2 regions of the Thioclava sp. F36-7 genome follow, and region 2 is predicted to be linked to the other one. Evidence: riboswitches for the same ligand, from Rfam matches in the RefSeq annotation. Region 2 holds a riboswitch; the other holds the start of a gene.
The links. Region 2 has a riboswitch for cobalamin ahead of nrdH (glutaredoxin-like protein NrdH). Riboswitches for the same ligand answer to the same signal wherever they lie in the genome.
Positions count from the first base shown of each region.

Region 1: it holds a riboswitch for cobalamin, as region 2 does, so the genes downstream of both, BMI89_RS10580 (TonB-dependent receptor) here and nrdH (glutaredoxin-like protein NrdH) in region 2, are expected to answer to the same signal.

Region 1 is NZ_MPZR01000005.1:81,570-93,725, reverse strand. It holds gene BMI89_RS10620 (DUF6691 family protein) at 1-321, opposite strand, end outside; gene BMI89_RS10615 (YeeE/YedE thiosulfate transporter family protein) at 318-833, opposite strand; gene BMI89_RS10610 (serine hydrolase domain-containing protein) at 988-1,878, shown strand; gene BMI89_RS10605 (FMN-binding glutamate synthase family protein) at 2,158-3,768, opposite strand; gene BMI89_RS10600 (cobalamin-binding protein) at 3,846-4,637, opposite strand; gene BMI89_RS10595 (ABC transporter ATP-binding protein) at 4,637-5,383, opposite strand; gene BMI89_RS10590 (iron ABC transporter permease) at 5,383-6,366, opposite strand; gene BMI89_RS10585 (ABC transporter substrate-binding protein) at 6,363-7,112, opposite strand; gene BMI89_RS10580 (TonB-dependent receptor) at 7,216-9,039, opposite strand; cobalamin riboswitch at 9,176-9,370, opposite strand; gene BMI89_RS10575 (DUF475 domain-containing protein) at 9,400-10,446, opposite strand; gene BMI89_RS10570 (DUF1499 domain-containing protein) at 10,560-10,985, opposite strand; gene speB (agmatinase) at 10,982-11,953, opposite strand.
Region 2 is NZ_MPZR01000003.1:379,640-391,795, forward strand. It holds gene BMI89_RS07610 (efflux RND transporter periplasmic adaptor subunit) at 1-191, opposite strand, end outside; gene BMI89_RS07615 (ABC transporter substrate-binding protein) at 412-1,317, shown strand; gene BMI89_RS07620 (ABC transporter permease) at 1,356-2,510, shown strand; gene BMI89_RS07625 (ABC transporter ATP-binding protein) at 2,507-3,442, shown strand; gene BMI89_RS07630 (ABC transporter permease) at 3,439-4,194, shown strand; gene BMI89_RS07635 (amino acid ABC transporter substrate-binding protein) at 4,480-5,250, shown strand; gene BMI89_RS07640 (amino acid ABC transporter permease) at 5,324-6,004, shown strand; gene BMI89_RS07645 (amino acid ABC transporter ATP-binding protein) at 6,001-6,786, shown strand; gene nrdF (class 1b ribonucleoside-diphosphate reductase subunit beta) at 6,806-7,795, opposite strand; gene nrdE (class 1b ribonucleoside-diphosphate reductase subunit alpha) at 7,804-9,963, opposite strand; gene nrdI (class Ib ribonucleoside-diphosphate reductase assembly flavoprotein NrdI) at 9,945-10,367, opposite strand; gene nrdH (glutaredoxin-like protein NrdH) at 10,380-10,601, opposite strand; cobalamin riboswitch at 10,697-10,892, opposite strand; gene BMI89_RS07670 (homocysteine S-methyltransferase family protein) at 10,970-12,019, opposite strand; gene BMI89_RS07675 (hypothetical protein) at 12,150-12,156, opposite strand, start outside.

The DNA.
Region 1 (12,156 bases), on a different contig from region 2:
CACGGAGGTGCCCGGGCAATAGCCGCCCACCGCAAAGCCAGCGCCGATGAAGACGCCGCCCAGCAGGATCGCCCAGAAGAAGAGCGTCGGAATGAAGACCGCAGCCGGGCCCATCCAGCCCATCGTCCGCAGCACGTAAAGCCCCACGGCGCAGACGATCACGGCGGTGAACATCACCTTGAAGACCGAGAAGTCGCGCAGGGTGAACTGTCCCGTCAGCTTGCGCGGAGAGCCGAAGCCCGCCGCCTCCAGCGCGTAGCCGAACAGAATGCCCGACAGGAGGCCCGAGGCTATGCCGCTATCGTAAAGAGGGATGCTCATTGCCAGATCCTCCGCATCATCATGGAGACGGCGAAGCCCGCCGCGAAGAAGCCGATCAGGAAGACGAAGCCCGCCACGGCGAGCGTAGCACTACCCGACAGGCCCAGACCCGAGGTGCAGCCGCGCGCCAGACGCGCGCCGAAGCCCACGAGCGCGCCGCCAAGCAGCGCGTAGACGAGGCGATTGCCGCTCGTGGTGCGCGGGCCGCGCTCCACCTTGACCGAGATTCGGCCCGCGCCTTTCGCGCCGAGCCACGCACCGATCAGGACGCCGACCACTTCCCAGGTGATCCAGCTCAGAAGCGGGCTACCTGCCGCCATGAAAGGCCCGAAATAGGAATTGTCAGCGGTCGCCTGCGGGGCGACCCAGTCATTGGCCTGTGCCGCGAAGCGGGTCACGAAGCCGGATGCGCCGAGCCCATGCCCGGTCACGACGAAGGTCAACAGCAACGCCAGGCCGAGCGCGGTGCCGGCGGCGAGCGGTGACCAAAATGCTTTGGGTGCGTCTCTCATGAAAGCCTCCCTTCCTCCCATGATCATATTCATAGGTGATGATACAAATAGCCAAAGCCGTTTCAACTTTTTTCAGCGCCGCGATGCGGCAAATGACATATCATTGGAAAGCGCCCTGCCCGATCCATCTGAAAAATCATATAAAGACAAAGCTTTGACCCAATCCCCCGCCGCCTTCACCGCGACGATTGACCGCGACGAACGCTGCCAAGCGGCCCAGTCAGGGGCGCGGCTCTTTCCCTATTGGAGCTTCACCAAGCCCGTGATCGCGGCGCTGGCGCTGATGCTCGAGTCTGAGAAGCGGCTCGATCTGGACGCGCCGCTCGATCTGCCAGAGCTGCCCGAAGGCTGCACGCTCGCCCATCTGCTCGATCACAGCGCGGGTCTGCCCGATTACGGCACCCTGCCCGCCTATCACGCGGATGTCGCAGCGGGGCGCACGCCGTGGCCACGCGATCTGCTCGTGGCCCGGACGCTCGCGCAGCCCGCGCAATTTCCGCCCGGCGAAGGGTGGCGCTATTCCAACCTCGGCTACATGCTCGCCCGCGAGGTGATCGAAGGCGCGGCGGCGATGGGCCTCGCGGAACTGGTGCAGGAGCGGATCACAGAGCCGCTGGGGCTGGAGAGTGTCCGGCTCGCCCAAACGCCCGCCGATTTCACCCGGCTTCACTGGCCCGAGGCGCGTGATTATCACCCCGGCTGGGTCTATCACCGCACGCTGATCGGCACGGCGGGCGATGCCGCGCGGCTGTTGCACGGGCTGGGCGGGCTGCTCGCGCCACGCGCATTCGCCCGCATGACCGCCTGTCGCGAGTTGGGAGGCGCGTTGCCCGACCGCCCTTGGACGCGGCATGGGTACGGGCTGGGGCTGATGTGCGGCGACTCGGGCGACACCCGCGTCTTCGGCCATTCCGGCGCGGGGCCGTTCAGCTCCAACGCCGTCTATCACTGCCCCGAGACAGGCCGTACCGCCACCGCATTCACGCATGGCCCCTTCGAAGGGCCAGCCGAACACACCGTGGCCAAGCTCGTGGCGGGGCGGTGAGGGCTGCGCCCGACGCTGGGTGGGCGCATGCGCTCCCTAGGTGGATTTCCGTTTATCGATCCACCTCTCCCCAACCTGCGTTCGCGCGGCACCGGTGCAGATGCGCCCTCCCGGGGGGAGGGTCGGGCGCGGCCCGGGCTGGTCGCCCGGGCAAAGGCACGGTTTCAGGCGCGTTCTGACGCCTCGGGCGCTCCCCTCATCGCAAACAAGAGACGTCGGCAAAAAGAAGAGGCGGCAACCTCCGTCGCCGCCTCTCCCAAGATACCGTGAAATCCGATCTTACACGCCGCTGTCGAAGGGCTCGAACGCCTCGGCGCGGGCACGCTTCCAGCGCTTGAGATAGCCGAAGCGGTCGTCATCCTCGCGCAGGAGGAACCCTTCGGGCATGTAGTGGTAGATCTCGTCGCCCACTTTGAAATCGCGCTCGCGGTCGCGCACCAGCAGGTGATGCGGCAGGAACTGCCCCGGATGGGTGAGACCCGCGGCCCCCGTCATCTCGGCCAGCGCCTTCATGGTGTTGCGGTGGAAATTCGCCACGCGCTGCGACTTCTCAGGCACCACCAGCGCGCGCTGACGGATCGGGTCCTGCGTCGTCACCCCGGTCGGGCATTTATTCGTGTGGCACGACTGCGCCTGAATGCAGCCGATCGAGAACATGAAGCCGCGCGCCGAGTTCGCCCAATCCGCCCCGATCGCCAGAACCTTGGCGATATGGAAGGCGGTGACGACCTTGCCCGAGGCGCCGATTTTCACCTGATCGCGCAGCCCCGCCCCGCGCAGCGTGTTGTGCACGAAGCTCAAACCTTCCACGAGCGGGAAGCCCATGTGATTGGCGAATTCCAGAGGCGCGGCCCCGGTGCCGCCCTCCTTGCCATCGACCACGATGAAATCGGGGGTGATGCCGGTTTCCAGCATCGCCTTGACGATGCACATGAATTCGCGGCGGTGACCGACACAGAGCTTGAAGCCCACCGGCTTGCCGCCCGACAGCTCGCGCAGCTGGCCGATGAATTCCATCATCTCCAGCGGGGTCGAGAAAGCCGAATGCGAGGCGGGCGAGATGCAGTCGCGATCCATCGGGATGTCGCGCGCCTCGGCGATCTCGGGGGTGATCTTAGCCGCGGGCAACATGCCGCCATGGCCCGGTTTCGCGCCCTGGCTCAGCTTCAGCTCGATCATCTTGACCTGAGGGTCCTGCGCGCGTTTGGCGAATTTCTCGGGGTTGAAGCTGCCATCATGGTTGCGACAGCCGAAATAACCCGAGCCGACCTCGTAGATCAGATCGCCGCCCTCACGGTGATAGCGCGAGATCCCGCCCTCGCCCGTGTCATGCGCGAACCCGCCCATCTTCGCGCCCTTGTTGAGCGCCATGATCGCATTGGCCGACAGCGCCCCGAAGGACATGGCCGAGATATTGTAGATCGACGCCTTGTAGGGCTGCTTGCACGCCTCGCCGCCGATCTCGACGCGGAAATCGCTATCCTCGATATGGCGCGGCTTCACCGAATGGGTGATCCACTGATAGCCGGATTCCGAGACACGGATACGGGTGCCGAAGGGTTTGGCGTCCTCGATATCCTTGGCGCGCTGATAGACGATCGTGCGCGTCGCGCGGGAAAACGGAATGTCTTCGTCGTCCCCCTCGATCAGGTATTGGCGGATCTCGGGGCGGATTTCCTCGAAGAAGAACCGCAGATGGCCGAGGATCGGATAGTTCCGGGTGATCGCGTGCTTGGTCTGGATCAGATCGTGGATCCCGACAAGCGTCAGGAAACCGAAAAGGATCGCGACGACCAGAAACCAATCGGTAAGGATCAAACCGGAAACTGCGGCGAGCGTCAGCAGAGCTGACAAGACGAGTGGTGAAAACCGTATAAAACGCGTGAACATGCCCCCTCCCGCGGGGTAAGTAGCCTCTGTTCCTGCGCGGACACTCTAGCGCGCGAGGGCTCTATGTCTAAGAACTATTACGCCCGCAACCCCGGATCGGACCAGATCGCGGCCTCCAGCGCGTCGAGCCCGTCGGTCAGCGCTGCAGGCCCGGGCTGCAGGATCAGGGTGGATTTGACCTCGTGCAGCCGGTTTCGCGCAACAGCCGGAACGTCCTCCCAGCCTGGCCTTGCGGAAACTTTCTCGGGCCGGAACTTCTTGCCGCACCACGACCCCACGATGACCTCGGGCGCGGCGTCGATCACTTGTTCGGGAGTGACGATGCGGTCCTTGGCTTTGCCCTCTTTCGCCAGATCGGCGAAGATATCACGTCCGCCCGCGATCTCGATCAGCTCCGACACCCAGCCCACGGCAGAGATCAGTGGCTCGTCCCATTCCTCGAACCAGACGCGCGGACGGTTGGGGCGCGGCTTGGCGGCGATCTCCGCCAGACGCGTCTCGTAACCCGCAGCGAGCAGTTCTGCCCGCTCGGTGCAGCCCACCAGCGCGCCCACCGTGCAGATCATGTCGAGGATGCCCGCGACCGAGCGCTGGTTGAACGCGTGAACGGCGACGCCCTCGCGCACCAGCCCCGCGACGATATCGGCCTGAAGGTCGGAGAAGGTCAGAACGAGATCCGGCTCCAGCGCGAGGATTTTCGGCAGATCGGCGGAGATGAAGGCCGAGACGCGCGGCTTTTCCTGACGCACCCGTTTTGGCCGCACCGCATAGCCCGAAACGCCGACAATGCGTGCGTCCTCACCCAGAAGATAGAGCGTCTCGACCGTCTCCTCGGTCAGGCAGACGATGCGCTCGGCCGGAAATGCCATCAGACCCCCAAGGTGGAAAGCGGTTGAAAAACGGGGCCTTCCGGCGTGATCTTGAAGTGCGCGCGGATGTGGAAGACCTCGGCCAGAAGCGTCTCGGTCAGAACCTCTCCGGGTGCACCGTCCGCGACCAGCCGCCCGCGATCCATCACCCAGAGCCGGGTGCAATGGCGCGCCGCCAGCCCGAGATCATGCAGCGAAGTGACCACCGCGCCGCCCGCCTGCGCATGGGCTGTGAAAACCTGCATCGTCGCGATCTGCGCCGCCGGATCGAGCCCGGCGATCGGCTCGTCGGCGAGGATCAGCGGGCTTTCCTGCGCGAGCGCCCGCGCGATCAGCACCCGCGCCTGCTCGCCGCCCGAGAGCTGCGTGGCGGCACGGTCGCGGTAGTTGTCGAGCCCCATCCGGCGCAGCGCCTCCTCCACTGCAGCCGCCCCGCGCGTCGCCTGATCGCGCCCATGCGGCAGCCGCCCCAGCGCCACCAAGTCGGCGACCGACAGCCCCCAGGCAATCTCGCGCGCCTGCGGCAGCCACGCCGCCGCCCGCGCCCGCGCCATCGGGTCGAGCGCCGAAAGCGAACTGTCCCCGCGATGCGACAAAAGCCCCATCGCGCCCCGCAACAGCGAGGTCTTGCCCGCGCCATTGGGCCCGATCAGCCCGATCACCTCGCCCGGCCCGACCTGCGCCGAGACGCGATCGACCACCGGACATTCTCCGCGTAGAACGGTGAGATTTTCCAGCTCCAGCATCAGCCCTCGCGCCCCATTTTGCGGATCATCGACAGGAAGAACGGCGCGCCGACCAGCGCGGTCAGCACGCCCAACTTCAGGTCACGCTCGGGCGCGATCACCCGCGTCGCAATATCGGCCAGCGTCAGCATCGCCGCCCCGCCAAGCGCCGAAGCCGGAAGCAGCCGCGAGGGCCGCGCGCCCACGGATTTGCGCAACAGATGCGGCACGACGAGGCCGACGAAGCCAATCGCGCCCGCGACAGCCGTGGCCGCACCGACCATCAGCGCCGTGCCGAAGACAATCTGAAGCCTGAGCTTTTTCAAAGAGATACCCATCGAAGCTGCAGCATCTTCCCCAAGGCTCAGCGCATCGAGCCCCGCGCCCGCGCGCAGCAGGATCAGCGCGCCGACGATCAGGAACGGCAGCGCCAGCGCCACATGTGTCATCGAGCGATCGGCGAGCGAGCCCATCATCCAGAACACGATCTCGGCCGCGGCATAGGGCGACGGCGCGAGGTTCAGCACCAGCGCGGTCGCCGCCGCCGCCAGCGCCGAGACGGCGATGCCTGCAAGGATCAGCACCAGCGCCCGACCCTCGCGCCCCGCAAGGATCAGGATCAGTGCGACGGCCACGCCCGCGCCCGCCAATGCGGCCAGCGGCAGTGCCAGTGCGAAGAGCGCGTAGAGCCCGGTCTGGATCGCGATGACCGCGCCAAGCGCCGCCCCTGCAGAGGTGCCGATCAGCCCCGGCTCGGCCAGCGGATTGCGCAGGAAGCCCTGCATCGCGGCGCCCGACAGCCCCAGCGCGGCGCCGACGCCGATCCCGAGGATCGCGCGCGGCAGGCGCAGCTCGCGCATCACAAGGCCCGCCGCGCCATCGCCAGAGAACAGCGCGGAGACGCCGTCGATAGGCGAAATCCCCGACGGCCCGATCAACAGCGAGGCTGCGAACAGCACCGCACAGAGGGCGGAGAGAAGGATGAGGATCGTGCGATAACTCATTGCGTCAACTTCTCTTTCTCGATTTCACGCCCGAGCTTTGCCAGCGTCTCCACCGCATTCAGCATCGCGGGCGCGCCACAGGTCCAGCTTGCATCGCGCAGCCCCCGCACGACCGGCAGATCGCGCAGCACCGGATGCGCCAGCACCTCCTGCGCGCGGCTCGTGCCGGTGCCGCCTTGCGAGCCGCCGACGACCACCAGATCGGGGCGATCCATCACCAGATCTTCCAACGGCAACCGCCCGCCCCAGTCGAGCCCCGGCCCGCTGACGACATTCTGAAACCCTGCCATTTCAAGGAATTGCCCTTCAAGGGTCCGCGGCCCGTAGCCATAGCCCGAGGGCCCGATGATCGCAGCTTTCAGCCCCGGCGCAGGCGTTTTGATCGCCGCAAGCCGCGCATCGAAATCCGCCAGCATCTTCGCCGCGCGATCCGGGTGACCGAGCAGCTTGCCCATCGTCTCGATCCGGCCGCGGATCTCAGGCAGCGAGGTGCCGGGCGGCAGTTGTTCGACCCGGATTCCGAGCGTGCGCAACATGCGGATCGTGTCGGGGTTCGACCATGTATCGGCCAGAACGAGATCGGGATGGAGAATAGATATTTCCTCGGCACGCCCGTAGTTTACGGGAAGATCTTCAGCTTTCTTCCAATGCACAGACATCGACGGATCGGTCGCGAAATGGCTGACCGAGACGATCTGCGACGGATCGGCCAGCGCCAGCGCCAACTGATCCGTGCAGAGGTTCATGGACACGACCCGTGCAGGCAAATCGCGCGCAGGTTCCTCCGCCCACGCAGAGGAGGTCGCCGCCAAGGCGGCGAAAAGGGCGGCGCAAACCGCCCCTTTCAGATCAGAACCGCGCACGCAGCCCCACATAGGCGGCGCGACCCGAGGTGCCGTACCCTGGCCAGAGCTGGTAATCGGTGTCGGTCAGGTTCTCGATACGCAGATAGGCCTCTTTGTCATTGCCCAGATCGTAGGTCATCTGCGCGTTCAGCAGGCCGTAATCGGGCTGGCTCTGACGATCGGTGACCACGCGCATATCGGCGGCGAGCGTGAGCTTGTCAGTCACCTGCGCGTCGATCCCGACGGTCAGCGTGTGGCGCCCGAAGGCCGAATTCCACGTCGAGCCTGCGGACAGCCCATCGGGGTTCTTCGAGTCCAGATAGGTATAGCCGAGGCTATAGTTGACGTTGTTGGAGATCGGCCCTTTCAGACCCAGTTCCAGACCCTGCCGCTTGGCGGTGCCCGAGGTCTGGTAATAGCTGTAGGTCGTGTTGCTGTAGTCGATCAGATCGTCCACCTCGATATGGAACAGCGTCGCGGTCAGCTTATGCGCACCGAAATCACGCTCGACCCCAAGGTCGTAGCTCAGCGATTTCTCCGGCTTGAGATCGGGATTGCCCGCATAGCCGTCATAAAGCTCGTAGCCCGACGGCGCGCGGAACCCGTTGCCCACCGAGGCACGCAAGAGGGTCGCGGCATCGGCCTGCCAGGTGACGCCCAGACGGCCCGTGGTGTTGCCGCCGAAATCCGAGTGATCGTCATGGCGCGCCGAGGCGGTCACGTTCACGCCGTCCATCGGCGAGAAGGCATATTCGCCGAAGACGCCCGTATCCGCGGTCAGGACATCGCCCGTGACATAGGTACCGGTATAGGTTTCCAGCGTGCGATCCGCGCCGAAGGTCAGCCGCCCCGGCCCGAGATCGGTCGAGGCTTTCCAGTCGAGTTTGCGGCGTTTGCCCTCGTAGCCATAGTCATAGACCGGATACCAGCGCGAGGTGGTGTAATAGGTCAGACCGAGCTCGTGATCGAGCGGACCGGTCGCAAATTTCGCAAAGAGACGCCCGCCCCGCTCCTTGTGGACGGTGTATTCGTTGCTGTCCGTGGGCGGCGAGCTGAAGCCGTTATCGAACTCGCCCCGATCGTTCTGCGCAAAGCCGTTGAAGCCGATCAGCAGATTGTCGGAGATGCGCTTCTGCGCGCGCAGGCTCACGCGATCGGCGCGGTAGCCGTCTTTCTCGGTATTGCCGTTCTTCTTGTCGGCGGCCGAGAAGCCTGCGGTGTAGACTTTCGACAGCTGGATCGCGAGCTCGTCGTCACCCTTCTTCCAACCGAAGTTATAGGCCGCATTCGCGGTGTGGTAGGAGCCGAGCTCGAGCTTTACGCTCTGGGTCACGCCATCCTCGGTCGGGCGCGGCGTGTCGAGGTTGATGACACCGGCGACCGCCTGCCCGCCATAGACCGCCGATTGCGAGCCGCGCATGATCTCGACCCGGTCGTAGTTGAACGTGTTGAACCGGCCCAGATCGGGCAGCACCTGCGGCGCGGAGGGATCGGAGACGTCGATCCCGTCCACCATAACCTTCACGTAGTTCTGCGACACGCCGCGGATGGTGAAGCCGGTCTGCGCGCCCATCGGCCCGCGCGACAGGATGCCGACGCCCGGCGATTGCGCGATCAGATTGGCAAGGCGGGTCTGGCCCGAACGCTCCAACTCGTTGCGCGACAGCACGGTGACCGCCTGCGCGGTCTTGTCCGACGATTGCGGCTCGAGCGCACCGTGATAGATCACGATCTCATCGAGTTGGTAAGGTTGGCTGTCTTGCGCAAGCGCGGGGGCTGCCAGCGCGGTGGTGAGCATCAGGCCCACGGTCAAACGGGTGCGGATCATATCCAATTCCCTCGTATCGCGACTCTGTGGTCGCGTGAACTTCGTATCGTAAGTCTTTGGAAATTTGGAATTTCCGCCGACGGTGAGAATGTCACCACTGACGGAAGACCGCCTCCGCTGCGCGCCCCGCACAGGCAGAAAGGATGAGCGCCTCGGCAGGTCTCCTGGCTCGCGGGTCTTGGTTTCGGCTGGCCTTCCCGGGTCGCCCCAGTGGCTCAGTCAGCCGTCACTCGCCGCTCACAGTTGCGGGGGCAGCCCCGGAATGAATGCACGCATCGCACCGGGTTCCCTTTTCATCCGCCAAGGCGGAACCGAAGTGCCCCTGCTGTGCCGCGCGCGCCGCAGTCTGTCAAGAAAATTTCAACTCTCGACGGCGGCTCTGCTGCGCTTGTTGAAACGGATCGAGGACAGCAGCGCCAGCCCGATCAGCCCCGCCCCGATCAGCCCGGTAATCACCTCGGGCACTTCCACCAGCGTCTGCGCGAACATGACGACCGAAAGGATCAGGATCGACCAGAAGGCCCCGTTCTCGAGATAGCGGAATTCGCTCAGCGTGTTGCGCTCCACCAGCATCAGGGTCATCGACCGCACATACATCGCGCCGATCCCCAGACCGATCGCGATCAGGAACAGGTTCTGGGTCAGCGCGAAGGCCCCGATCACCCCGTCGAAGCTGAAGGACGCGTCGAGCACTTCGAGATAGAGGAACGCGCCGAGGCCAGCCTTGGCCGTCTCGGCGGCGATATTCGTCCGGTCGAGCACGTGGCTGAGCACTTCGACCCCGAGGAAGGTCGCAAGCCCGCAGATGGAGGCGAACATAAACTCGTCCTCGCGCCCTTCGGGAAGGATCCAGGTAAAGGCCAGAATGACGAGCAGCACGAGGCCGATCTCCAACCCGCGGATCGAGGCGAGCGCGCGCAACCGGCGCTCCAACGCTCGGATCCAGTCGACTTCCTTGCCCTCGTCGATGAAATAGGTAAGCGCGACCATCATCAGGAAAGCGCCGCCGAAGCCCGCGATCGACAGATGTGCGTCCTCGATGATCTCGGCATATTCCGCCGGATGTTTCGCGGCCAGTTGCACCGCCTCCCATGGTCCGATCCCAGCGGCGATCACGACGATCAGCAGCGGGAACAGGATACGCATCCCGAAGACCGCGATCAGAATACCCCAGGTCAGGAAACGACGCTGCCATTTCGGCGTCATCTGGTGCAGTTTGTTGGCGTTAACGATGGCGTTGTCGAAGCTCAGCGAGATTTCCAGCACGGCGAGCACCGCCGTGATCATCAGGAAAGAGACCGCGCCGCCCAGCCCGCCGGTCTGGGCAAAACCCAGCGCGAATGACCCGACCAGCCCCGCAATAGTGACGGCGATGGCCCAGGAGAAATAACGGTACATGGTGGTCATGCTGGCTCCGGCTGCATGGAGCCTCACTTAGGCTTCGCCCCTTCTCTTCGCAAGGGAGCGCGCCGTCAGAGTTGATCGCTGTGACCCGGCGGGCGCGCCTCGTATCAGACCCCCTACAGCCCCGCCTCGTCGAGCCAGCCCATGATCCGGGCTTTGTTCACGCCGAGATCGGATTTGCCGTAGACGAGATGGCCGCGGATTTGCAGCGTGTTGCCCTCGACCCAAAGCGTGGTGACGTCTGGAAAGCCGAAGAAGGCGGAGCGGGTGACATAGGCCACATGCCCCTCATCGACGCTGCCGGCCACCTGCTTCGTGCGCGCGGTGGCGCGGATGATCTTGTCGAGCGCGGCCATCTGCACCAGCGGGTCGGAGACCTCGCGGGCCGCCTGAAACCCGCCCGTCTCGGGATGATCGCCGGGCGCTTTCGCCAAGCCTTCGACCTTGTAGCGCGCAGGATCGATCGGGGCGAAGCGCACCCAGCCATCGGCCACGGCAACCGCGGCCAGTCCGAGAGCGAGGATCGTCACGGCCCGGTTCATGCCGCGCCCTCCCGCAGCCCCCAACCGGCCAGCGCGATCAGTTCGGTCGCGACATGCGCGCCCGCGATGGCCGTCACGCCGGTCGGATCGTAGGGCGGAGAGACCTCGACCACGTCGCCGCCGATCAGGTTGATGCCCTTCAGCCCGCGCAACAGCTCTGCCGCCTGCCAGCTGGCCAGACCGCCCCAGACCGGCGTGCCGGTGCCCGGCGCAAAGGCCGGGTCCAGCCCGTCGATGTCGAAGGTGATGTAGCAGGGCTTGTCGCCCACCACTATGCGGATGCGTTCCAGCGTGGCCTCGACGCCCTCGCGATGCACCGAAGGCGCGTCCACGATCGTCACGCCCAGCGTATCGGGATTGTCGGTCCGGATACCGACCGAGACGGTATTCTCGGCTCTCACGACGCCCGACTTGATCGCCTTGTAGAGGAACGTGCCGTGGTCGATCCGGTCCATGTCGTCATCGGCCCAGGTGTCGGAATGGGCGTCGAACTGAATGAGCGCGACCTCCCCATGGGCGGCAGCGGCCGCACGCAGGATCGGCAGGGTGATGAAGTGATCGCCGCCCAGCGTGATCGGCACGACGCCCGCCCCGAAGATCGCGCCCAGATGCGCCTCGATCCGGCCAGGGACCTCCGGCACATTGGCATAGTCGAAGGGCATATCGCCGTAATCGACGATGGCGAGTTCCGAGAACGGGTCATAGCCCCAGCCATAGGGCGCGTCGAACGCCTGCAGCGTCGAGGCTTCACGGATCGCACGCGGCCCGAAGCGCGTGCCGGGGCGGTTCGTCACCGCCTGATCGAAGGGGATGCCGGTCACGGCGATCTGCGCACCCGCGAGGTCCTTCGTATAGCGCCGCCGCAGAAAGCTGGTGGCCCCGCCGAAGGTGTTCTCGAAGCTCAGGCCACGCGCCTCTGCCCGCGTAAAAGCCTGATCCACTTGCGTTTTCGCATCTTCCAGAGCCATGATCGCCCCTCCTTTTCGCCCGCGAAATCTGCGCTCGCCCTCGCGGGAGGTCAAGCGCCGTCGAAAATGGGCGGCAGCATACCGCGCCCATCAGAGCTCGGGATGGAGCCCGTGTTTCATCCGTCAGTTCAAGAGGTCACCGCGCGACCGAATCCGAGCCGACAAGAGGCGACGTAGCCACACAATGGACGGCGTGATAAGGT
Region 2 (12,156 bases):
TAGCCGGTGACGCGCGGGATCATCTCGATGGGCGCGAGCGTGATCACCCGCACCAGCGTCGCCGGGCGGTTCGCCTCGCTCGGGCTGGGCAGAGATTTCAGATCGCCCGCAAAAACGATCGCCGCCACACCGAGTGCGGTCGGCACCGCCACCATCGCGAGCCGTGCGAGGCCCGTACCAATTCCAACCATGACGTCCCTCTTCGAGCATGTCTTTTGACTACTTATGCAAACCTTGGCGCGTCGGGCTAGCGCAAATGTGACGCACCCCTGAAAGGCCCCGTGGCCAGGCCGGGGCGTCGCATGCGGCTGGTGGGTCGGGAGAGGCTTGGCGGGCGCGGGTCGGGCCCTACCTCAGGCAGGATCACGTCTCGAGACACGCACAGACATCAGTCAGGGAGCCAGACCAGCCATGAAATATCCTCTCATCGTGGCCGCCGCGGTCTTCGGGGGCGCGCTCGCCTCCGCCGCGCAGGCCGATATCACCGTCTCCTCCAAGATCGACACCGAAGGCGGTCTCTTGGGCAATATCATCGCACTGTCGCTGGAAAATGCCGGGATGCCGGTCGAACGGCGGTTGCAGCTGGGCGGCACGCAGGTCGTGCGCAAGGCGATCCTCGCGGGCCAGATCGACATCTACCCCGAATATACCGGCAACGCGGCTTATTTCTTCAACGAGGCCGATAGCGACATCTGGAAGGATGCCACGAAGGCGCATGACCGCGCCGCCGAACTGGACAAGCAAAACGACATCACCTGGCTCGACTCCGCGCCTGCCAACAACACCTGGGCGATTGCGGTGACGGGCGCGCTCGCCAAGGCGAACGACCTCACCACCATGTCCGATTTCGGCAAATGGGTGTCGAATGGCGGTGACGTGAAGCTCGCGGCCTCGACCGAGTTCGTCTCGTCTCCCGCCGTGCTGCCCGCGATGCAGAAGGCCTACGGGTTCAAGCTGAGCCCCGATCAGACCGTGGTTCTGTCGGGCGGTGACACGGCGGCGACCATTCAGGCAGCGGCGCGCGGCACCTCGGGCGTGAACGCGGCGATGGCCTATGGCACCGATGGCGGTGTCGGCGCGGCGGGGCTCGTCGTGATGGAAGACGACAAGGGCGTGCAGCCGGTCTACGAGCCCACCCCGATCGTGCGCGACGCGGTGCTGAAGGAATACCCGAAGATCCCCGAGGTGCTGAACCCGATCTTCGACAAGCTCGACATGCAGACGCTGCAAAAGCTCAACGGTCGTATTCAGGTCGGCGGTGAGCCCGCCGAGGCGGTCGCGAAGGACTACCTGACGCAGATCGGAGTGCTGAACTGACTGCGGCGGCGCGCAAACGGGCGGGCACAGGCTCCGCGATGGCGGGGCTGTCGCCGCCCGGCGTGCTGTTCGCGGTGCTGGGTCTGGCCGCGATCTTCGCGCCCTTCATGACCTTGGCGGCGAACCGGATCGTCGCGGGCGAGGGCCGGGCGCTCTGGACCCTCGCCGCGCCGCAGATCACGGGGCCGGGGATCGCGCTGATGCTGCTGGGGCTTGCCTTGGGGCTGCCCGCCGCGCGGCCGTATCTGCGCATCGCGGGGGCTGCGCTTGGCCTTGCGGGGCTGGTTTGGCTACTGGTCCTCGGCGCGTCTTCCCTGCTTGCAGAGGCGGGAGAGTATGCCCGCGTCTCTCCGGCGGCGGGCTTCTGGTTCCTGCTGGTGGTCTTCGCGCTGATGATGGCCGATGCGCTTTCCGCGCTGTCGCCGGGGCCTGCCGCGCGGGCCGGGCTTCTGGTTCTGGTGCTCGCGCTGGTCGGCGCGCTGCTGTGGTCGGGCGCGCTGAGCGATCTGTCGATCGCGCAGGAATTCGCGAGCCGCAAGGACGCCTTCTATAGCGCCAGCCTGCGCCATCTGGGCCTTGCCTTCGGCTCGCTGCTGGCGGCGGCGGTGATCGGCCTGCCGCTCGGCGTGATGTCCCACCGCAACGCCGGGCTGCGCCGCGCTTTGCTGCCGGTGCTGAGCTTCCTTCAAACGATCCCCTCGCTCGCGATGTTCGGGATCATGATCCCGGTGCTGAGCTGGCTGAGCGGCGTCATCCCCGGCGCCCGCGCGATCGGCATCGCCGGGATCGGCTTCGCGCCGGCCTTCCTCGCGCTGACCCTCTATTCGCTGCTGCCGGTGGTCGCCAATGTGCTGGCCGGGCTGCGCACCGCGCCCGCCGCCACGCTCGAGGCGGCGCGGGGGATGGGGATGACATGGCGTCAGCGTCTGACCCGGGTGGAACTGCCGCTGGGCCTGCCGGTGGTGCTGGCGGGCCTGCGCATCGTGCTGGTGCAGAATATCGGGCTGGCGGTGATCGCCGGGCTGATCGGCGGCGGCGGCTATGGCACATTCGTCTTTCAGGGTCTGAACCAGACGGCGGGTGACCTGATCTTGTTGGGCGCATTGCCCACTGTCGCGCTGGCGCTGATCTCGGCCATCGCGATGGACATCCTCGTCGAACTGACGACCCCTCGAACGGAGCGTGAAGAATGATCGAAATCGACGAGATCACGAAGCTCTATGAGGACACCGCAGCGGTCGACCACGTCTCGATGACGGTTGAGACCGGCACGATCACGGTGATCGTGGGTACGTCCGGCTCGGGCAAGACCACGCTACTGCGGATGATCAACCGGCTGATCGAACCCAGCTCGGGCGAGGTGCGGATCAATGGCGAGGCCACTAGCGCGCTGCCCAAGCACGAGCTGCGCCGCCGGATCGGTTACGTCATTCAGGGCGACGGGCTGTTTCCGCATTACACGATCGCGGGCAATATCGGCGCGGTGCCCAAGCTGCTCGGCTGGTCCAGAGACAAGACGCGCGCGCGTGTCGACGAGTTGCTGGACCTGTTCTCGATGGAGCCCGCGCAGTTTCGCGACCGCTACCCGGCGGAGCTGTCGGGCGGTCAGCAACAGCGCGTCGGCGTGGCCCGCGCCCTGGCCTCGCGGCCCGATCTGCTGCTGATGGACGAGCCCTTCGGCGCGCTCGACCCGATCATCCGGGCCCGGGCGCAAGCCGATCTGCGGCATATCCAGCGGCAGCTCGGCTCGACCATCGTGCTCGTGACGCATGACATGGAAGAGGCGATCCATCTGGGCGACCGGGTAGCGGTGATGGATGGCGGCAAGCTGCTGCAACATGGCACGCCCGCCGAGATCATCGCCGCGCCCGCCACCGATTTCGTGGCGCAGATGGTGGGCGGCGTGGACCGTCCGCTGCGGCTGTTGTCGCTGATCCCGGTCTCGGAGGTTCTGGAAGACGGCACTGCTGACGGTGAACCGATCGCGCCCGAGACCAGCCTGCGCGATGCGCTGTCCCTGTGCCTCTGGCGCGGCTGCGAGGCGCTGCCGGTGGCCGATGGCGATACCCCGCTTGGCCGGGTGACGCTGGCCACGATCCGCGCCCGCGCGGCGGAGCTGGCATGAGCCGTAGCGGCGTGATCCGGGCCGCCTGCGTGGCGCTCTTGCTGGCGCTGGTTCTGCGCCCGTATTGGTTCGCGCCGGTCTTTGCACCCTTCGCCCCGGCGGGCGGTCCGGTGATCTACGAGCGCGCCTCGATCCTGTCGCTCTCGCTGAGCCATCTGGGGCTGGTGGCGCTGGCCTCCGGGCTGGCGACGCTGGTCGCGGTGGGCCTTGCCATCCTCGTGACCCGGCCTGCGGGCGCGGCCTTCCTGCCGCTGTCGCGCACGATCACCAACATTGGCCAGACCTTCCCGCCCGTCGCAGTGCTGGCGCTGGCGGTGCCCGCGCTTGGTTTCGGGGCGGGGCCGACGCTGGTGGCGCTGTTCCTCTACGGGTTGCTGCCGATCTTCGAGACGGCCATCGCGGGCCTTTCGACCCTGCCGCCCGCGACGATGGAGGCCGCGCGCGGCATAGGCCTGACCCGATGGCAACGTCTGATCCGGGTGGAACTGCCGCTGGCGCTGCCGGTGATCCTGACGGGGATCCGGCTGTCGGTGGTGATCGCCATCGGTACGGCGACCGTCGGCTCCACCGTGGCAGCGCGCACCTTGGGCGAGGTGATCATCGCGGGGCTTCTGACGAGCAACACCGCCTTCGTCCTGCAGGGCGGCGTGATCGTGGGGCTGTTCGCGGTGCTCATCTACGACGCGCTGAGCCTGTTGGAGACCGCTCTGACGCGGCGCTTGGGCAGGCAGTCCGCCGGGGCGGAAGCGTAGCGTGATGCCGGGGCAGAGCGCGCCTTTTCGCAACATCGGGGAGGCGCGCAACCGTATGTCGGATGACAGTGTTTTGCCGCGCCCGCACGCCGTGGAACAGGCTTTCCGCCGCGCGACACGGTGCTGGAATTCGTTCCGCTCCCGCCGCGCGAGAGGGAATAAAAGACTAATTTTATCATATGTTTGCCTGCCGCATCGACTTCGCCTCTCCGCATTACTAGGTAAGGCGCCTGTTATTCCGACCCGCCACAGGGCGGCGTCTTCGACCTATCGGAGGTATCTCGCATGAAACCCATTCGCACCCTCATCGCCATCGCAGCCCTTGCCGGGATCGTGGCGCCCGCAGTCCAGGCCGCGAGCCTCGCCGACATCCAGAAAGACGGCGTCTTCCGCGTCGGCACCGAAGGCACCTATCCGCCCTTCACCTACCACGACGAGTCCGGCAAGCTGACCGGCTTTGACGTCGCCATCGCCCGCGCCATTGGCGAGAAGCTGGGCGTGAAGGTGAAGTTCCTCGAAGGCCGCTGGGACGGTCTGATCGCAGGGCTCGACGCCGACCGCTACGACGCGGTGATCAACGAGGTGGGCATCACCGATGCGCGCAAGAAGAAATACGATTTCTCCCAGCCTTATATCGCGTCGAAAGCGGCGCTGATCGTGCGTGAAGGCGAGACCGACATCAGCAGCTTCGACGATCTGAAAGGCAAGACCGCCGCGCAGACCCTGTCGAGCAATTTCGGCAAGATCGCTTCCGATCACGGCGCCGAACTGATCGGAACGAACGGGTTCGACCAGTCGATCGCGCTCGTCTTGCAGAACCGCGCGGACGCGACGGTGAATGACAGCCTGTCCTTCCTCGATTTCAAGAAGCACAAGCCGGATGCCCCGGTGAAACTGGCCGCGACGCAGCCGGATGCGAACTATTCCGGCGTGATCATCGCCAAGGAGCAGCCCGAGCTGCTCGCTGCGATCAACAAGGCGCTCGACGAGATGAAGGCTGACGGCACGTATCAGAAGATCTCGCAGGAATATTTCGGCGAGGACGTCTCGAAGTAAGGCGCATGTAGAGCCGCGCGCGCCTGGGGGTTCGGCCCGGAGGCGCGCGTGAGGCTCTCGGAAAGGATCCGCTATGGCTGACTGGTTGCCCCTGATGTGGTCGTCGCTCGTGCCGCTTTTGCAGGCGACGGTGACCTTCACGATCCCGCTGACGCTTATCACCTTCACGCTGGGCCTTGCGCTCGGGCTGCTCTGCGCGGTGATCCGTCTCTTCGGTCCGCGCCCGCTGGTGTGGATCGTGCGGTTCTATGTCTGGGTGATCCGGGGGACGCCGCTTCTGGTGCAGCTGTTCCTGATCTTCTACGGGCTGCCGAGCCTCGGGATCACGCTCGATGCTTTCGTGGCGGGGCTGATCGGCTTCACGCTGAATGTCGGCGCCTACACGTCCGAGATCCTGCGCGCGGCGCTGTCATCGGTGTCCAAGGGGCAGTGGGAGGCATCCTATTCCATCGGCATGAACTGGCGGCAGACGATGACCCGCACCATCGTGCCGCAGGCCTCGCGGGTCGCGGTGCCGCCGTTGTCGAACAGCTTCATCTCGCTGGTGAAGGATACGTCGCTCGCCGCCGCGATCACCGTGCCGGAACTGTTTCAGGCGGCGCAGCGGATCGTCGCGACCACCTATGAACCTCTCGTCCTCTATGTCGAGGCGGCGCTGATCTATCTCGCGCTCTGCTCAGTCCTGTCGGCTCTGCAGGGGCGGCTCGAACGGCGCCTTGGCCAATATGGCGGCTTTCTGGAGGAACGCACATGATCGAGCTGTCCAACATCACCAAGCGGTTCGGCGAGAACGAGGTCCTGTCGGGGATTTCGCTCTCCCTGCCGGAAGGCTCCGTGACCGCGCTGATCGGCCCCTCGGGCGGCGGCAAGAGCACGCTCTTGCGCACGATCAACCTGCTGGAGGTGCCCACGCGCGGCACTCTCGCCATCGGCGACGCGTCCGTTACGCTGAGCGAAGGCGGCAAGCTGTCGCGCGCCCAGATCCAGAGCATCCGCCAGCAGACCGGCATGGTGTTCCAGAATTTCCAGCTCTTCCCGCATCGCACCGCGATCGAGAACGTGATGGAAAGCCTTGTGACCGTGCAGAACTGGCCTGCCGCGAAGGCACGCGAGCGGGCGATGTCGCTGCTCGAAAAGGTCGGCATGGCGCATAAGGCCGATGCCTGGCCCGCGACGCTTTCGGGCGGTCAGCAGCAGCGGATCGCGATTGCGCGCGCACTGGCCCCGTCGCCCAAGGTGCTGCTCTGCGACGAGCCGACCTCGGCGCTCGATCCGGAACTGGCCGCTGAGGTCGTGGACGTTCTGGCGCAGCTTGCCCGCGAGGGCACGACGATGGTGATGGCGACGCACGACCTGCGGCTGGCCTCTCAGATCGCCGAGACCGTGGTGGTGCTGGAAAGCGGCGGCGTGGTCGAGACCGGCCCGGCGCGGCAGGTCTTCGATGCGCCCGAGCGCGAGCGCACCAAGCGGTTCATCGCCACGCTGAAATCGGGCGGCGAGACCGCGCCCTTTGATACCGACCCGCGCCCCGTCTGAGGCGCGGGCGGCGGCGGGCTCAGAACGCCCAGTCCTCGTCCTCGGTCGCGACGGCCTTGCCGATCACGTAGCTCGATCCCGAGCCCGAGAAGAAGTCATGGTTCTCGTCCGATCCGGGCGAGAGCGCGGCAAGGATCGCCGGGTTCACGCGGGTGGCCTCGTCGGGGAACAGAGCCTCGTAGCCGAGGTTCTGCAGCGCCTTGTTGGCGTTGTAATGCAGGAAATGCTTCACATCCTCGGTCAGCCCCAGACCGTCATAGAGCTGCTCGGTATAGCGACCCTCGATGTCATAGAGGTCGAACATCAGCGAGAAGGCGAAATCCTTGACCTCCGCGCGCTCGGCCTCGCTCAATCGCTCCAGCGCGCGCTGGAACTTGTAGCCGATGTAATAGCCGTGGATCGCCTCGTCGCGGATGATCAGGCGGATCAGGTCGGCGGTGTTGGTCAGGCGCGCGCGGCTCGACCAGTGCATCGGCAGGTAGAAGCCCGAATAGAACAGGAAGCTTTCCAGAAAGACGCTCGCCACCTTACGTTTGAGCGGGCTGGCGGTCGCGTCATATTCGTCAAGGATCAGCCGCGACTTCGCCTGCAGATGCGGGTTCTCCTGCGACCAGCGGAAGGCCTCGTCGACCTCGGCGGTGTTGCACAAAGTCGAGAAGACCGAGGAATAGCTGCGCGCGTGCACGGCTTCCATGAAGGCGATGTTGGACAGCACCGCTTCCTCATGGGGCGTCGCGGCATCCGCCATCAGCGCGGGCGCGCCGACCGTGTTCTGGATCGTGTCCAGCAGCGTCAGCCCGGTGAAGACCCGGATCGTGAGCGTCTGTTCGTCCTCGGTCAGCTGCGACCAGCTTTGAATGTCGTTCGACAGCGGCACCTTCTCGGGCAGCCAGAAATTCGACGTCAGTCGGTTCCAGACTTCGAGGTCCTTGTCGTCCTGAAGGCGGTTCCAGTTGACGGCACGGGGGACGGGGCGCGGAACGGGGCGGGGCGTGTGCAGATCTTTCATGGCGGGCCTCACAGGGAACAGGATACGCAGCCCTGCACCTCGGTCCCCTCAAGGGCCGCTTGGCGCAGGCGGATGTAGTAGATGGTCTTGATGCCGCGCCGCCATGCGTAGATCTGGGCGCGGTTGATGTCGCGGGTCGTGGCCTCGGCGGGGAAGAACAGCGTCAGCGAGAGCCCCTGATCGACATGCTCGGTCGCCGCCGCATAGGTGTCGATGATCGCCTCGGGGCCGATCTGATAGGCGTCGCGGTAGAACTCGAGATTGTCGTTCGTCATGTAGGGCGCAGGGTAATAGACCCGGCCGATCTTGCCTTCCTTGCGAATCTCGATCTTCGCGGTGATCGGGTGGATCGAGGCGGTGGCGTTGTTGATATAGCTGATCGAGCCGGTGGGCGGCACGGCTTGCAGGTTGCGGTTCCACAGGCCGGTGTCCATCACCCGGTCCCGCAGGGCAGCCCAGTCGGCGCGCGAGGGCAGGGTGATCCCGAAGCGGTCGAACAGGGCCGTGACGGTCTCGCTCTCAGGCAGCCAGTCGCGGGTCACGTATTTCTCGAAGAAACTGCCATTGGCGTAGGCGGAGGTCTCGAACCCCTTGAAGCTGCGGCCATGCTCGTCGGCCAGCCGGTTCGACTCCGCCAGCGCGTGATAGGCCACGGCGGCGAAATAGACGGAGGTGAACTCAATCCCCTCGGGGCTGCCGTAATGGATGCGCTCGCGGGCGAGAAAACCGTGCAGGTTCATCTGGCCCAGACCGATCGCGTGGCTCTCCTCGTTGCCCTTGCGGATCGAGGGGACGGCGTTGATCGCGCTCATCTCCGACACCGCCGAGAGCGCCCGGATCGCGGCCCCGACGCTCGCGCCCAGATCGCCGCCATCCATCACCTTCGCGATGTTGAGCGAACCCAGATTGCACGAGATATCCGTGCCCATCCGCGCATAGCCCAGATCCTCGTCGAATTCCGACGGCTCGGCCACCTGCAGGATTTCCGAACACAGGTTCGACATGGTGATGCGCCCCGCGATCGGGTTGGCGCGGTTCACCGTGTCCTCGAGCATGATGTAGGGATAGCCGCTTTCGAACTGGATCTCGGCCAGTGTCTGGAAGAAGGCGCGGGCGTTGATCTTGCGTTTGCGGATGCGCGCGTCATCGACCATCTCGTGATATTTCTCGGTGACGGAAATCTCCGAGAAAGCGCGGCCATAGACCCGCTCCACGTCATGGGGCGAGAAGAGATACATCTCCTCGTTCTTCTTCGCGAGCTCGAAGGTGATGTCGGGGATCACCACGCCGAGGCTCAGCGTCTTGATCCGGATCTTCTCGTCCGCATTCTCGCGCTTGGTGTCGAGGAAACGCAGGATGTCGGGGTGATGGGCGTGCAGATAGACCGCGCCCGCGCCCTGCCGTGCGCCGAGCTGGTTGGCATAGCTGAAGCTGTCTTCGAGCAGCTTCATCACCGGGATCACCCCTGAGGACTGGTTCTCGATTCCTTTGATCGGCGCGCCATATTCGCGGATATTAGTCAGCATCAGGGCCACGCCGCCGCCGCGTTTCGACAGTTGCAGCGCCGAGTTGATGCCGCGCCCGATGCTTTCCATGTTGTCTTCCAGCCGCAGCAGGAAACACGACACGAATTCGCCGCGCGCCTTTTTGCCCGCATTGAGGAAGGTGGGCGTCGCGGGCTGGAAGCGCCCCGCCAGCATCTCCTCCATCAGGCGCATCGCCAGCGCCTCGTCGCCGCGCGCGAGCGTCAGCGCCACCATCACGACCCGGTCTTCGTAGCGTTCGAGATAGCGCTGACCGTCACGGGTCTTCAGCGTGTAGGAGGTGTAGTACTTGAACGCGCCGAGGAAGGTCGGAAAGCGGAACTTGGCGGCAAAGGCCGCGTCCCAGATCGCGCGCTGGAAGTTGCGCGAATACTGATCGAGGACGCCCGCGTCGTAATAGCCTTCCTCCACCAGATAGCCGAGCTTTTCATCCAACGAATGGAAGAACACCGTGTTCTGGTTCACATGGCGCAGGAAATATTGCCGGGCCGCCATCCGGTCGGCGTCGAAGCGGATATTGCCCTCCGCTTCATAGAGGTTGAGCATTGCGTTGAGCGCGTGGTGATCAAGCCCCGCGAATTCCGAGGCCGCGGCCCCGCTCGGTGTCACGTCGCTATCGAGCATTCCTGCCTCCAGAAGGTTTCGAGACCCGCGCGCACGCGGGCGATGTCACTGTCCGTGCCTGCCAACTCGAACCGGTAAAGCACGGGGATATTGCATTTGCGCGCCAGCAGATCGCCCGCGCAGGCGAAGAGTGCGCCGAAATTGCGATTGCCGCTGGCGATGACGCCACGCAGGCCCGCGCGGCGGGTGGGGTCGTTGAGAAAGGCGATGACGGGTTTCGCGACCGCGCCGCGCCCCTTGCCGTCGGCATAGCTCGGGCAGATCAGGACGTAGGGGCCGGAGGGCGTCGGCATCGGGGCGTCCGCCGAGACGGGCAAGCGCAGGGCGGGGAGACCCAGCCGCTCCACGAAGCGCTGCGTGTTCCCCGAGGCCGAGGAGTAATAGATCAGCTTGGCCTGTCCCATCGCGGCTAGGTCTCAGGCCAGCCGGTTGATCATGTCGGGGCGAAAGCCCGCCCAGTGATCCTCGTTCGCGATCACGACCGGGGCCTGACGGTAGCCGAGGTCCTGCACCATCTCCATCGCGGCGGCATCCTCGGTCAGGTCGATCACGTTGTAATCGATCCCCTTGGCATCGAGCGCGCGGGTCGTTGCGGTGCATTGCACGCAGGCCGGTTTCGAGTAGACGGTGATGGTCATGGTTCCTGTCCCTTTGTTTGCTGTCGGCAGCGCGGGACAAGGCTCGTGGGCAGGGCGCAAAGCACACTGCCACGCGCCCGGGCCCTCCGCCGCGGTCGTCGTCTATCTGCTCTGGCAGGTCTCCTGGCTCGCGGCTCGAGCGCCTCTGGGGCCGTCTTCCCGGCGCATCGCACCAGTGACATTCGGACTTGAGGCTCGCCGCTTACAGTTGCGGGGGCAGCGCCGGAATTTCACCGGCTTCCCTCTTCGCCTGCGGAGTGACTCGCAGGAACCAAAGCAACATCATATTGGGCGGCGAGGGATGGTCGTGTCAATATATAGATTTCCCTGCCGCGCGAAACTCTCGCGCGACAGGGCTGCGTCAAGCCTCAGGCGCCGTCGCCAAGCGCCCGGATATGCGCCGGGAGGCGGGCATTCTGGCCATACATGAAGTGGTTCTCCATGCGCTCCGAGAAGCGGCTGGCCTCGGTCTCGCGACCCACGGCCTCGGCCATCTCGCGGATATGCATCGGGCTCGCCCCGCAGCACACGCCGAGGTAATTCACTCCGATCGCCTGCGCCTCGCGCGCGAAGGCGCCGATCTCGTAGCGGTTGCAGGCCAGCGGATCGAGCGCGGTCGGGAAGGTCCGGCCATGCGGCGAGGGGCAGGTGCAGCCGTTGTGATCGGAGAGGTTGAAGAAGGTCGGTTCCTCCTTCGTGGTCCGGTAGGGCACGGGCAGGGCGCCGACATGGCAGCTCACCGCCGCGCGCACTTTGCGCAGCCACGGCATCATCGTCTGCGGCCCGCGGAAACAGTTCAGCCCGACGACATCGGCGCCCGCCTGTTCGAGCTGCTGGCAGGTCTCGACGATGCCGACCCCGTCCATCATCTCGTTGCCCGCCATCGGCGCCAGCGTTAGCACCACCGGCAGACCCGACGCCTTCGCGGCCTCCAGCGCACAGAGCGCCTCGCCCGCGTAGTAGAAGGTCTCGCCGATAATGATATCCGCGCCTTCCTCAACCGCCCATCCGATCATCTCGTCGAACATCGCGCGCACCTCGGCCTGCCGCGCCGGATCGGCCGGGTCCCAGATATTCGTGTTCGAGATATTGCCCGCCATCAGGTTGCCGGTCTTCGCATTGGCGACCTCGCGCGCGATCTTAAGCGCCGCGCGGTTGAGCGGCTCCAGCAGGTCTTCCTTGCCGATCACGCGCATCTTCTCGCGGTGGCCGTTATAGGTGAAAGCCTCGACGATATCGCTGCCGGCGCGCTGGAAATCGACATGCAGATTGCGCAGCGCCTGCGGGTATTCGAGCGCCACCTCGGGCACGAATTCCCCGGCGGTCAGATAGCCGCGCCGTTCCAGTTCGAACAGGAAGCCCTCGGCGCAGATTACCGGGCGCGCGTCGAGCAGACGGGTCAGTTTGTTGTCATTCATGGAGAGATCCTCTCAGTTCATCCATGACCATCGTTTGGAAAAGCCGAGCCTCACAGGAAACGGAGTGCCGTTTCCTGCTGCAATGGTCCTCGGCCGGGCCGCAGGATGCGACCGCAAGACGAAAAACGGGTCAGAGG